Regions from separate parts of the Stenotrophomonas sp. CFBP8980 genome, predicted to be linked through region 2. Evidence: riboswitches for the same ligand, from Rfam matches in the RefSeq annotation. Region 2 holds a riboswitch; the other holds the start of a gene.

Region 1 (6,939 bases), on a different contig from region 2:
TGAACAGCACCGTTTCGTAGCCATTGCCCAGCGCGGCCACCAGATCGACATGGCCGAACAACTGCGACCACAGCGCGGTGCCGCCGAACACCGAGAACCAGATGAAGCCCAGCACGGTCGGTGCGATCACCACACCGATCACGAACTCCCGGACGCTGCGGCCACGCGAGATGCGCGCGATGAACGACCCCACGAACGGTGCCCAGGCAATCCACCACGCCCAGTAGAAGATGGTCCAGTCGGCCACCCAGGTGCTGCCGGAGAACGGCGACATGCGCAGGCTCATCGTCACCAGCTGGTTGAGGTAGGACCCCAGCGTGGTGGTGAACGTGTCGAAGATGAAGCCGGTCGGGCCCAACACCAGCACCATCGCCAGCAGCAGCGCAGCCAGGCCGAGGTTGAAGTTGGACAGCCATTTGACCCCGCGCTCCACCCCGCTCAGGGTCGACGCCATGTACAACACGAACGCCACCGCGATGATCACCATCTGGGTCGGCACGCTGGAGGGAATGCCGAACACCCGTTCCAGGCCTGCCGCGATCTGGATGGTGCCGAAGCCCAGCGTGGTGGCCACGCCGACCGCGGTCGCCACCACGGCGGCGATGTTGACCACGTGGCCGATCCAGCCGCGATGGTGCTGGCCGATGATCGGCTGCAGCATGTCGCTGACCAGGCCGCGGCCGTTGCGGTTGAACTGGAACCAGGCCATTGCCAGGCCGATCAATGCGTACACCGCCCACGGATGCAGGCCCCAATGGAAGAAGGCGTAGCGCATCGAGGCACGCGCCGCATCCATGCCCATGGGTTCCAGCCCTTCCGGTGGTTTGACGAAATGGGAGACCGGCTCGGCCGCGCCCCAGAACACCAGGCCGATGCCCATGCCTGCAGCGAACAGCATCGACATCCAGCTGGCGCGGGAGAAGTCCGGCTCGGCATCTTCGCCGCCGATGCGCAGGTTGGCGAACCGTCCGAACGCCAGGTACAGCAGGAAGGTCAGCGCAAGGAACACGACCAGCAGGTAGAGCCAGCCCGCGCCGCGGACCACCTCGGCCAGCACGGCCTGTACGACGGCGTTGAAGGAGTCCGGTGCGAGCCCGGCGAGCAGCACCAGGACAGCGACCAGTGCGATGGAAATTCGAAACACCATGACGGGGCTTCTCCGATCAGTGAATGAGGGAGCGAGCAGAAGCTTGCAGTGCGATGCCGGGCAATACCAGCAATGCGGAGGACGGCGGACGGCCGCATGCCTGCAGGAGCAGGCGCGACAGTGCGCTGCGCGATGTTACCCAGCGTGGCGTCATGGACTCGTCAGTGTGTCGTCCGCGACAGCGGCGGTATGTTCTAATGCGCGCTGAAGCGGGGGTACCGCGGCCAACTGGCCGTGGTTGAGATAGTCCCTTGGAACCTGATCCGGCTCATACCGGCGTAGGGAAGCTTTGCAACGCCGTCCGTGCGTGGGCTCTCCCGGGGCCGGCGCGCGTGCGTCGGCGCACCGCCGCTTCGTCCCCGAACCTGATTGGACGAAGCCCGATGAACGCACCGTACGACGACCTGCAGCAGCAGGCGCAGCAGCTTTCCGAAACCGTCACCCGGCCGATCCCGGGTTCGCGCAAGGTGCATGTGGCCGGTTCCCGGCCGGACCTGCAGGTGCCGATGCGCGAGATCGCGCTCAGCCCGACCCCGGACACGTTCGGCGGCGGCGGGAACGCGCCGCTGGCGGTCTACGACAGCTCCGGTCCCTACACCGATCCCGCGGCGCGGATCGACCTGGCGGCGGGCCTGACTGCACTGCGCCGCGGCTGGATCGAAGAGCGTGCCGACACCGCACTGCCGGGCGGGTTGGGCTCGGTGTTTGGTCGTTCGCGCGAACTCGATGCGAGGCTGGCCGCGGTGCGCTTTCCGGCGCGCCATCAGCCGCGTCGAGCGCGTGCCGGCGCCAACGTGACCCAGATGCACTACGCCCGCCAGGGCATCATCACCCCGGAGATGGAGTTCGTCGCCATCCGCGAGAACCAGCGCCTGCATGCGGTGCTCGATGCCGGACTGCTCCAGCAGCATCCGGGGCAGTCCTTCGGTGCTGCCATCCCGCGCGTGATCACGCCGGAATTCGTGCGCAGCGAGATCGCCCGTGGCCGGGCGGTGCTGCCCAACAACATCAACCACCCGGAAAGCGAACCGATGATCATCGGCCGCAACTTCCTGACCAAGATCAACGCCAACATCGGCAACAGTGCGGTGTCCTCGGGCATCGCCGAGGAAGTGGAGAAACTGGTCTGGGCGATCCGCTGGGGCGGCGATACGGTGATGGACCTGTCCACCGGCAAGCACATCCACGAAACCCGCGAGTGGATCATCCGCAACTCACCGGTGCCGATCGGTACCGTGCCGATCTACCAGGCGCTGGAAAAGGTCGGCGGTCGGGCCGAAGACCTCAGCTGGGAGGTATACCGCGATACCTTGGTCGAACAGGCCGAACAGGGCGTGGATTACTTCACCGTGCACGCGGGGGTGCGGGCCGCGCATGTGCCGCTGACAGCGAACCGGATGACCGGCATCGTCTCGCGCGGCGGCAGCATCCTGGCCAAATGGTGCATGGCGCATCGCAGGGAGAACTTCCTGCATACGCATTTCGACGACATCTGCGAAATCATGAAGGCCTACGACGTGACGTTCTCGCTGGGCGACGGGCTGCGCCCGGGCTGCATCGCCGATGCCAACGACGCGGCGCAGTTCGCCGAACTGGAAACCCTCGGCGAACTGACCAAGGTGGCCTGGCAGCACGACGTGCAGGTGATGGTGGAGGGCCCGGGCCACGTGCCGATGCACCTGATCAAGGAGAACATGGACAAGCAGCTGCGCGAATGCGGCGAGGCGCCGTTCTATACCCTGGGGCCGCTGACCACCGACATCGCGCCGGGCTACGATCACATCACCAGTGCGATCGGCGCGGCGATGATCGGCTGGTACGGCACGGCGATGCTCTGCTACGTCACCCCCAAGGAACACCTGGGCCTGCCGGACCGGCAGGACGTCCGCGACGGCATCATGGCCTATCGAATCGCCGCCCATGCCTCGGACCTGGCCAAGGGGCATCCCGGTGCGCAGGTGCGTGACAACGCGCTCAGCAAGGCCCGCTTCGAATTCCGTTGGGAAGACCAGTTCCACCTCGGCCTGGATCCTGAAAAGGCCAGGGAGCTGCACGATCAGACCCTGCCGAAGGACGCACACAAGAGCGCCCATTTCTGCTCGATGTGCGGACCCCAGTTCTGTTCGATGAAGATCAGCCAGGAGGTCCGCGGGCAGTCTGCGGGCGGGTAGGGGACGGACAACCGCAGCTGCTGGTGGGTGACGACCGCAGGTCCTGGTGGGTGACGACCGTTGGTCGTCACGCTCTCCCCCGTTATCCTCCGCCCATCGTTTCCCAAGGCCGCGCCATGCCCATCCCGCCCACCCTCCGCTGGCTGGCCATCGCCCGCCGCCATCCCTCCGCCTGGTTGCTGGCGGTGCAGTTGCTGGGCGTGCTGGTGTATCCGGCAATGGATGACACCGCGGCGGGGCGGGCGGCAGTGGGCACGTTCGGCATCGCGGTGCTCGGGCTCGCCCTGTGGGTGGTGCAGCGCAGCCCGCTGGGCACCTGGCTTGCGTTGTTGCTGGCCATTCCCTCGGTGGTGTTCTCCATCGCGGCGGTGCTGTTGGGCAAGACCGGGTTGGGCATCACGGCGCAGCTGCTGGAAAGCCTGCTGTACTTCTACACCGCCGGTGCGTTGATCGCCTACATGCTGCAGGACCATAAAGTCACCCGCGACGAACTGTTTGCTGCAGGCGCCACCTTCACCCTGCTCGCGTGGGCGTTCGCGTTTGCGTTTTCGGTCTGCCAGCAGTGGTATCCGGGCAGTTTCCTGGCCACCAACCAGACCCCGTTCCGAACGTGGATGGAGCTGCTTTATCTCAGCTTCAGCTTACTGTCTGGAGTAGGTCTCAGTGACGTCGTTCCGGTACACCCCCAGGCACGCGCATTGGTAATGCTGGCGCAGTTCTGCGGGGTCATGTACGTGGCCCTGGTGGTATCGCGACTGGTCGGTCTGACCATGCTCGAGCACCGACAAAAATGAATGGCAGATAAAAAAATCGCGCCCCGGAAGGCGCGAATAGTGAAACTGATTATCTGAATACGTGGGCGAGAGAGTGCCTGATGTCCGCCGCAGCATGTGCGGTTAACTCTCATAGGCTAGTATTCGCGCGCTTCGATTCATTTGCGTTATGGGTTCATGCTGTTTGCAGAGTCTGGCTGTTCGCGATTGCACCTCCCGGTCATTCACGCGCACCTGGCTGGCATCCCGCCTGCCGCCCGCGTTCGAGATAGATGACCATCAGCAACAGCCCTTTCCATGACGTAGATATCCTGCGTATCGGCGAATGCACCGTGACCTTGTCGTCACGTGAAGTGCAGGTGCCCGGTGCGCGGCGACTTCGCAGGCTCACCCCGAAGGCGGTGGGCGTGCTGCGCGTGCTCGTCCGCAGCAACGGGCGCGTGGTCACCCGGGATGAGCTGTTCGCCGAGGTGTGGCCGGACACGCTGCCTACCAATGATGTGCTGACCCAGGCCGTGACCCAGCTGCGCAAGGCCTTCACCGCTGACAGCGAGGACGGTCCCGCCTACATCGAGACGATCGCCAAGACCGGCTATCGCCTGCGGGTGGCGGTGAGTGCGGTGGATCCGGTTGAACGGTCCGCCCTGCCGGCGGGCGAAGCGCCAACGCCGGCACCGCCGGTGCAGTCGCCCGCTGGCAGGGATATGGACGTAGACGCATGCACGGACGTGGATGTGGCCGTGGACATGGAAATGGACATGGACGCCACCCGCACGCGTCCCGAACCCCCGCTGCTGGCGCCGATGCGGCCCCGCAGTGCCTGGCGACGCGTACGGCGCTGGGTGCTGCTGGGCGTAGGTCTGTCCATGCTGTTGGCGCTGGGCGTCATGACCTGGCTGCTGCTGCATCGGGATACGTCACCCTCGGCAGTCGATGCGGCGGTGGAAAACGGTACGCGGGTGATCGGCAGTCCGCAGCGTCCGTATCGACTCATCACCGCCGGTGCGGGCTTTGAAACCTATCCCACGTTGTCGCCGGATGGCTCCCAGGTGGCGTACGAAGCCAGTGAAGAAGATGGCGGCGGCCAGATCAAGGTGCAGACCTCCGGCAATGCGCCGGCGCGCAATCTGGTGGACCGTCCGGACGGGGCGGTGGACCGCTTCCCGAACTGGTCCCCGGACGGCCGAGAGATCGCCTTCGCACGCTTCTCCGGCGAAGGTCGCTGCGAAGTGCTGATCGCCAGCGCGACCGGCGGGAACGTGCGCCAGGCCACGCGCTGCGACGGTACCGAACTGCTCAGTTTCGACTGGACGCCGGACGGCAGCGGGCTGGTGTTCGGCAGCATGGTTGGCGCCTACGCCCACCGCGGGATCCGGGTACTGGACCTTGCCAGCGGGCGGTGGCGCGCGTTGACCTATGCCGCGCACAAGGACGACTTCGATTACGCCCCGCGTATTTCCCCGGACGGACGCTGGCTGGTGTTCGTGCGCAACCCGCAGGTCGGTGACCTGTGGCGGATGCCGGCCGAAGGCGGGCCGCTGGAGCAGCTGACCGACGACGCCGCCGAGTTCCGTGGCTGGGCCTGGCTGGGTGACAGCCGGCAGATCGTGTTCGGTCGGCGGGTGGACAGCGAAGCGCGCCTGTACCAGCTGGACACCGAGGCACGCACGCTGCGTGATCTCGGCCTGGACGATGCACAGTGGCCGGCGGTGGCGCGCGCGACGAACTTCCTGGCCTTCGTCCACCGCAAGGCACAGTTCGGGTTGTACAAGGTGCCGGTGAAGGACCCTGCGCGGGCACAGCGACTGTTCGCCTCCAGCGGCCGCGACAGCCAGCCGATGCTGGCACCTGACGACCGCCAGATGGTGTTCGCTTCAGACCGTTCCGGCAGCTACGCCCTGTGGTGGGCCGACCTGCAGCAGCCGCAATCCCTGCGCCCCATCGAGGGACTGCGGCCGGACACCCGGCAGCCGCCGGCATGGTCGGCCGACAGCCGCCACCTGCTGGTACTGGGCCGTGATGACCAAGGGGAGCCCCACGTCTACGAGATCACCCCGCGCGATGAACAGCTGAGCGTGGTGCCGGTGCCGGTGGCGCGCCCGCTGCAGGCCTTGTATCTCGATGATCCGGATCGCCTGCTGGTCATAGAGCGGGGCGACGACCAGCGCACCCGCATGAGTCTGTATGACCGGCGCGACTGGCAGCGACTGGCGACCTTGTACGGCGTGTCCCAGGCGCGCTTTGACAGTGAGCGGCAACGCGTGGTCTTCACCCAGTTGGGCGCCAGTGGACTGTGGTCGGTGGATGCCTCGCTGTCCCCGGCCAGCGTCCAGCAGCTGAGCGCCGACAAACCCTCGCGCTGGCGCTACCGCGCATGGTCGGTGGCCGGCGGCGGCCGCGTCGACTATCTGGATGAGTCCAACCAGTGCAGCTCCGGCCTGCTGCGTATCGCCGAAGGGGGCGAGCCGGTATCACGCTGCCTGGATGCGACGCGTCTCAGTGCCGGCAATGGATTGAGCAGCAGCGTTGACGGAAATGACGTGTACGTGTCGCTCGCCGTGTCCGACGGTGCCGACATCGGCGTGATGGCGCTGCCCGAGCGCCCGCCAGAAGTCTTCCCGGCTTTCATCAACTCGTTGAAAATAAAGCCATAAATGGTTTCGTAAGTTTTTCGTGCGGACATCGTGTCGATTTCGTCGCGAAGTCGTCGCAACGTCCTGACCGCTGACGCCTGATTTGGCAAAACAGACACCCTGTATTGGTAAATACGTGGTGCTCCATGCGTCAGCTCTCCCTGGCCGATCGCGGTCAAACGATCTCCCTCGACAAGTCGCCCGACGACGCGACG
Region 2 (6,939 bases):
TGGATGAGCTGAAGATCGACCAGACGTTCGTAAGCGGGATGGGCGGAGACGCAAGCCACCGCGAACTGGTGCGCAAGATCATCGAGATCGCTGCCATCCTGGGGGTGTCCACCGTGGCCGAAGGCGTGGAAACCGAGCAGCAGCGCGCATGGCTGGCCAGCATGGGTTGCCGGGTGTTCCAGGGTTATCTGTTCGGCCGGCCAATGCCGGCCGATGACTTCCATGCCGCGCATGTGGCGCCGCTGGTCTGATGGTTTGCGCATGCGCGCTCGCCGAGCATGGCCCAGCGCTACCCGGCTGGGTTCGCAGCATGCCCTTGGTAGCGCCGAGCCATGCTCGGCGGGGGCATCGTGACGCGGCAACGAACGGCCGCCGAGCACGGCTCGGCGCTACCGGTATCCCGGCTGGCGGGCGCTGGCCGACCACGAGCGCACGCCCAGCATCGCCAAGCCGATGAACACCACGTACAGCGCGGCGGTCACGTGCAGTGACTTGAACAGGTACACGCCGATATAGATCACATCGACGAAGATCCACAGCCACCACGCCGCTACGTGCCGGCGCGCCTGCCACCACTGCGCGACCAGGCTCAGCGCCGCCAGCAGCGCATCCAGCCACGGAATCGCCGCGTCGGTGAGGGTGTGCATGCCGGCACCGAGCGCCAGCCCGAAGGCCACGCCGATGCCGAGATCACGCACTACATGCTGCGCCGGCAGCGGCACGATGCTCACCCGGCCATCGGCCTGCGCGCTGTGCCGCCAGCTCATCCAGCCGTACACCAGGAAGCCACCGAACACGACCTGCAGCAGCGTGTCCGAGTACAGGCGCGCCTCGGCGAACACCAGCGCATACAGCGCCACCGAGGCCAGCCCGATCGGCCAGCCAATCAACCGCCGCCGGGTCATCAGCCACACACCGACGATGCTCAGCGCCGCAGCCGACCATTCCAACAGTTCGGCGTTCATAGCGCGATGGTGACCGACAGGCGCGCCTGCCGCGGCGCACCGGCGAACAGGTAGTAATCGCCGGCGCTGCTGCCGGTGTCACGCCAGTAGAATTTGTCGAACACGTTGTCCACCGCCAGCCGCCATGTCACCGGCTGCTGGCGCAGCGTGTGCTGGTAGCGCAGGCCCAGGTCGACCACGCTGTAGCTGGGCGCGCGCACGCTGCCATCCACCGTGGCGGTGTTGGATGAGGCATAGCGCCAGCCGCCGGTGACGCCCACGCCGGCGGCGAACGGCAGCGCGTAGTCCAGGTGCACGGTGGCCCGCGTCTTTGGCACGTTGACCAGCTGGTGACCTTCGTAAGCGGCGGTGGCGGTATCGCGTGCACGCGCCTGCAACACACTGGCACTGGCCGTGACCTGCAGCTGTTCGGTGAGGTGTCCGTTGGCGGTCAGCTCCAGCCCGGTGTGGGTCTGCTGGCCTTCCTGCACGAAGGTGAAGCCGGCATCGCTGTCATCGGCACGGGCGTACTGGAAAGGCTGGCTGGTGCGGAAGAGCGCCGCGCCAAGGGTCAGCGCATCGGTGGCGCCGTACTTGATCCCCACTTCCAGCTGGCGCGACAGCACCGGCGGCAGGAACTCACCCTCGTTGGACGTCCAGAACGGGGCCTCCTGCCCCAGCGAAATGCCGCGCACGTAGCTGACGTAGGCATTCACCTGGTCGGTCGCGTTCCAGATCAGCGCGGTCTGCGGCAGGAAGCGTGAGATCCGGCTGTGGCGTTCCGGGTTGCCGCGCTTGTCGTAGGCACGTTCGTGCAGCCGCACCATGCGCCCACCGGCCAGCCACTGCCAATCATCGCCGAAGCGCATGCGGTCCAGCACGAACAGGCCATCCTGGCGGCTGTCCAGCCGACGCACGGAGGCACCGGGCTGCAACGGGGAAGGCGCGAACACCGGTACCTGCGGGTCATGGATGTTGGCCGTGCCGACGTACTCGTTGACGTTCTGCCGCTTGTCCACCGTGCGCCGGAAGGTGTCGGCGCCAATGCTCAACTGATGGGTGACGCGGCCGATGTCGACGCTGCCGCGCAGCTCGGCGCGCAGTTCCTGGTTGACCCGGGTGTCGTCCGGGCTGCGGTAATCGTAGATGTCGTAGTCGCCGTTGGGCGCGAAGTAGTTGCCCGGCACGCTGCCGTCGGCGCACTGCGCGGCGTAGTAGCAGCCGTAGGCGAAGGCCACGTTGTCATCGATCACCGAACGGCTGTGGCTGGCCGACACCCGCGATTGCCAGCGCGGCCCCAGCTCAAAGGTATGCAGGGCGGTCAGGTTGGTACTGGCGATGCCGACCGGCTGCTGCCACGGCTGGTAACCGAGCATCTTGGAGCGGTCCACGCCGCGCGGCAGCTCGGTTGCGCCCAGCAGCTGGAAGCCCGATGCCGAGCGCTGTGCGCTGGTCTGGTAGTTGGCATCCACTTCCAGCTTGCCGCGTTCGCCGATCAACCAGTCCGCGGCCAGCGAATAGAAGTTGCGCCGCCCGTCGGCGTGGTCGATGTAGGACGCGCTGTCTTCCCATGCGGCATTGACGCGCACGCCGAAGCGCGGCGTCAGCCAGTGGCCCACGTCCACGGCGGTGTAACGGGTGCCTTCCGAATCGGTGCCCAGGGTGACGGTGCGCACTTCGGCGGTGCGCTTGCCGACGTAGTTGATGATGCCGCCCGGCGCCATCACGCCGGCAGCCAGCCCGGCTTCGCCCTTCAGGATTTCCACCTGCTGGATGTTCTCCAGCGCGAGGCGCTGCTCGCCGGTGGTGGCCAGGCCATTGAAGCGGTAGCCGGTGGCGGTATCCAGCGCGAAGCCGCGGATTGCGATGTTCTGGTAGTAGCCAACCGGTGCGTAGCTGTCGCCCAGCGAGGCATCGTTGGCAGCCATTTCGCTCAGCGTGCGCACCTGGCGGCTGTCCAGCAGGGTGCGGTCCAGCACGTTCACCGAGGCCGGGGTGTCCTTCCAGCTGGCCGCACCGAAGCTGCTCGACGGCATGGTGGCGGCCGGCGCCTGCTGGGCCTGCACGCGCACGGCAGCCAGTTCGGTCGGTGAGCGGTCGGGGACATCGGCAGTGGCATCGGCCGCGTGCAGCGGCAGCGCGGCGCAGAGGGCAATGGTCAACAGCGTGGGGCGCAGGCAGCGGTTCATTCGATTCGTCATCAACAGGAAGAAAGACGAAGCGACGGCGCGCGCGCAGTGACCCGATGGGTCCATGTGCTTGCAGCTCAAAGCTCCCTACGCCGGTGCAAACCGGATCAGGTTCCAAGGGACTCTCTCAGCCTGGTCAAACCAGGCACCCCCGCTTCAGGCGCTCATTTCACACCAAAACGGCCGAAGAAGCGAATCAGCCGCTCAGGCAGCGCTGCGGAGGGTGGCCAGCAGGCCTTGCCCGGCGGGCGTGCGGAACCAGTCGGCGTGGCCGAGCAGGAAGGTGCGGTAGGCCACGTCGGCGTTGGCGCGGGAGCCGGTGATGGCGTGGAAATACTCAACTTCAGACAGCGCGAAATCCAGGTGCACCACGGGCAGCAGGTCGGCCAGCAGCCGGACCTGGTCGGCCGAAAGCGCACGCGCATCGCGGTAGCCGACCAGCAGCGCCAGTGCGATGTCACCGCGCACCGCCTGCGCGCCACGGTCCAGTTGCAGCCACGCGATGGCATTGCGCTCGATCGCCGTGGCCAGGTCGTACAGCGCGCTGGTGGGCGAGGCCAGCCCGAAATCGAGCACGCTGCTGACCGTGGTAGCGCCGCTGCCGATCTGCCAAAGCAGGTTGGACACATGCCAGTCGTTGTGCCCCCACAGGCGAGGCTCGGCGGCCAACCGCGTGGCGAGTCCCATGTGCCAGGGCAGGATCGCGCGCTGCAGCTCGGCCTGCCACGGCGTGTCGGCCAGGTAAGCGGCCAGCCCGGGACGGTCGGGCAACTGCGCGGTGAGCGCCGCGAGCGGGTCCTCGGCGCGGATCAGATCATCGCGGGCCACCAACAGGTGCGTGGCCCGCTGCGGTGCGTGGAAGCCTTCTGCGGCGGTGTGCAGCAGGGCCAGCATGCGCCCGGCCTGCCAGGCCTGTTCGACGCTGGCCGGTGGCGTCCATGAGGGCACGTCGCGGTACAGGTCCTGGCCGATGCCTTCGGCGTGCACTTCGAAGGTCCAGACGCCGTGCTCGAGTGCGGTCGCGCCATTCTGATCGGCAATGACCTGCACCACCGGCAGGCCTTGGGCCGCCAGATGGGCGATGAAGCGATGTTCTTCGGACAGCACCGCGGCGCTGCGCACGCTGCAGTGGTGGCGCTTGATGAAAAACCGCCCCTGCGGCGCCTGCACGAGCGCCGCCGCGGAAAACGGCCGCGGGCTGTGCCACAGCAACCGGCAGTCGCCCTGCAGCTCCACGAAACGCCGCTGCAGCCACGCGATCTCGCCGGCGCTGATCGCAGGCCAGTCGGGTGGGACCTCGTCGTTGTCGAGACCTTGGACGTGGTGGGCGGGGCTGTTCATCGGATATCGGTCGGGCGAGGGGGCATGCGCACGGCAAGCTGCCCGCGCGGCGCTCACATGGTAAGCCGTCGGGCCACCCGTGGGACGGTGCGCAGAATCATGTTTCTGTGTCCAATAGGCGGCCTACCCCCTGCGCAACCGGGCGATACCAGATGCGCTTGATCCTGGAGGCCAGGTAGTTGGACGCCCGTTCTGGGCTTTCAGCAGCCCTCCCATGCATGAGTGCTCCCGTCCCGATCCGGCGAGGTACATCCCACGGCGTTACGCCTTCGCGGCGCAGGGATACAGCAGATTTACTTTCGAATTGCTTCCATGGCATCGGCTGCGCCGTTGCGTTGAGATGACATACCCGCCGTTTCCCGACGGTACGGTGTCAACGCTGGTCAGTCTCTCGTTCAGCGATGCCCCGTTGCTGCCTTGAACCCCTTGGGGCAGTGGTGGTAAGGGCCGGCCCCCCGCCGGCCCTTTTTCTTTCGAGGCGGCAGGGCTGGCTCGCGGTGGTGGATGGGCAGCAGCGGGAGGACATGACTCTGCGCCTAATGGATGACGATTCGTCAGCGTTGTCACGGACCATTTAGAAGTTCTTCGATACCGCACGAAAGCAGCAGAAAATATCGTGAAGCCTGAATTCTCCAAATCGGCTGACGACATGAAAACCTCGATTTCCAATCGACACGCTTTAGCGCTTGCGGTCAGCAGCGCACTCCTGATGACCTCTTGGAACACTGGCGCCACACCGGTGGTGGCCGATGGCGTACACCGCGAGGTGTCGGACATTGACGCTGACAGCGACGTGCGGGATTGGAGTCACGGCCTGTCGGCGGTAAATGGCGGAACGATCACTGCGACCGATGTCCGCGCGGCAGGCAACGGGGCAAACAGCTCCCACGGCGTCCACGCCGAGGGAAGCGGAAGCCGTATCGACTTCACCGGCGGCGAATCAAGCACCGCGGGATTCCAGAGCAATGCAGTGAACGCGCGCCTTGGCGGAATGGTGGTTGTCTCCGGTGCAGCTCTCTCCACGTCGGGCACCCAGTCGGCGGGAATGAAGTCGATAACTGAGGGATCTGCAGTTGCCTTCTCTGACGTGGATATCGCGACAAGCGGACGCGGTAGTCATGCCATGCTCGTCATGGAGCAGGCCACCATGACCGGCGCCAATGCTCGTATCTCCACGACCGAAGAAGTAAGTGACGGCGTGCACGTGCTGGGGGGATCAAGCTTTACGGGCACAGGCTTGCAGATTGAAACGACCGGCGCCCAGTCGCGTGGCGTGGCCACGGGCGATGCCGGCTCGCGGCTGACGATCTCTGACAGCTCGATTGCCACCTCAGGGATGGTGGCCCACGGCGCCCGTGCGCGCGACGGTGCGCTCCTGGAGATGACGGGCATGCAGGTTAAAACTACCGGCGCACGCAGCAAGGGCGTGGACCTACAGGGCGGCACTGGTGTGATCATCGGCTCGTCGTTCGAGTCTGCGGGCCATGGTCTGGATGTGTGGCAGGGAGGTTCAGGTGTCATCACGGACAGCGACTTCACGACCACCCAGGCCGATGCGTTTGGACTGCGGGTGATGCAGAGTGGCTCGCTGGACGTGCAGGGAAGCTCGATCACAACGCTCGGTGCCAATGCGCATGGCGTGGTGGCGTCTGCAAACGGGGCGGCAGAGCTTGCCGACACCCGCATCGAAACCCTGTCCAACCTGGCCGATGGGCTCAATATCCAGGATGGGGGGACGGTGATTGCTACGAATGTCGATATTCTCACTCAAGGTGGAGTGGCCTATGGCATCAAAACCGTAGGCACTGGCAGCAGCGCCGTTTTCACCGGTGGCTCCATCCGGACCGAAGGCGAGTCTTCGGACGGAGCGGAGGCTGCGCAGGGGGCTACGGTACAGATCGACGGCACGGAGATCGCTGGGACGGGCGCCTATGTGATCGGTGCGGGCGCAAACACGGGCGGGCAGGTGGAGGTGCGCAATGCATTAATCATGTTGGGCGGCGGCACCACCCAGCATGGGCTTGATGCACGCGACGCGGGAAGCCGTGTCGCTGCATCCAACACGACGGTCGATATGTCCGGCTACAACGGATCGGGGCTTTTTGCGAGCACGGGCGGCGAAATGAACGCGACCGGCATGACCGTGACCACCTCTGGTGAGATGGGTGATGCAGTGCGCGTTGGGGACGGCACGATGACCATCGCCAACTCCACCCTCTCCACCACCGGGGACTATTCCAACGGCGTGCGCACCGTGTCGGGCGGCCAGACAACCGTGGTGGGCTCTGGAATCAGCACCCAAGGTAAGGATGCTTATGGGGTGAAAGCCGAGGGCGCGAATTCGCTGGTTTCCTTGTCAGGCGGTGAAATCACCACGACGGGAAGTGCGGCCAGGGCGATCTCGGCGGAAAGTGGTGCAAAGGTGACGGTGGACGGCACGATCCTCGGCACCGCCGCGCTTGAGG

The links. A riboswitch is a leader RNA that binds a small molecule or an ion and turns the genes downstream of it on or off. The one in region 2 is predicted to bind thiamine pyrophosphate.
Region 1: it holds a riboswitch for thiamine pyrophosphate, as region 2 does, so the genes downstream of both, thiC (phosphomethylpyrimidine synthase ThiC) here and SOM47_RS14945 (TonB-dependent siderophore receptor) in region 2, are expected to answer to the same signal.

What each region holds. Positions count from the first base shown of each region.
Region 1 covers NZ_JAXCXF010000001.1:938,205-945,143, forward strand. The annotation lists gene SOM47_RS04090 (BCCT family transporter) at 1-1,147, opposite strand, end outside; TPP riboswitch at 1,349-1,450, shown strand; gene thiC (phosphomethylpyrimidine synthase ThiC) at 1,531-3,318, shown strand; gene SOM47_RS04100 (ion channel) at 3,435-4,112, shown strand; gene SOM47_RS04105 (winged helix-turn-helix domain-containing protein) at 4,364-6,745, shown strand; gene SOM47_RS04110 (helix-turn-helix transcriptional regulator) at 6,871-6,939, shown strand, end outside.
Region 2 covers NZ_JAXCXF010000007.1:224,299-231,237, forward strand. The annotation lists gene SOM47_RS14935 (EAL domain-containing protein) at 1-251, shown strand, start outside; gene pnuC (nicotinamide riboside transporter PnuC) at 390-965, opposite strand; gene SOM47_RS14945 (TonB-dependent siderophore receptor) at 962-3,133, opposite strand; TPP riboswitch at 3,201-3,296, opposite strand; gene SOM47_RS14950 (phosphotransferase enzyme family protein) at 3,338-4,474, opposite strand; partial or broken gene SOM47_RS14955 (autotransporter outer membrane beta-barrel domain-containing protein) at 5,091-6,939, shown strand, end outside.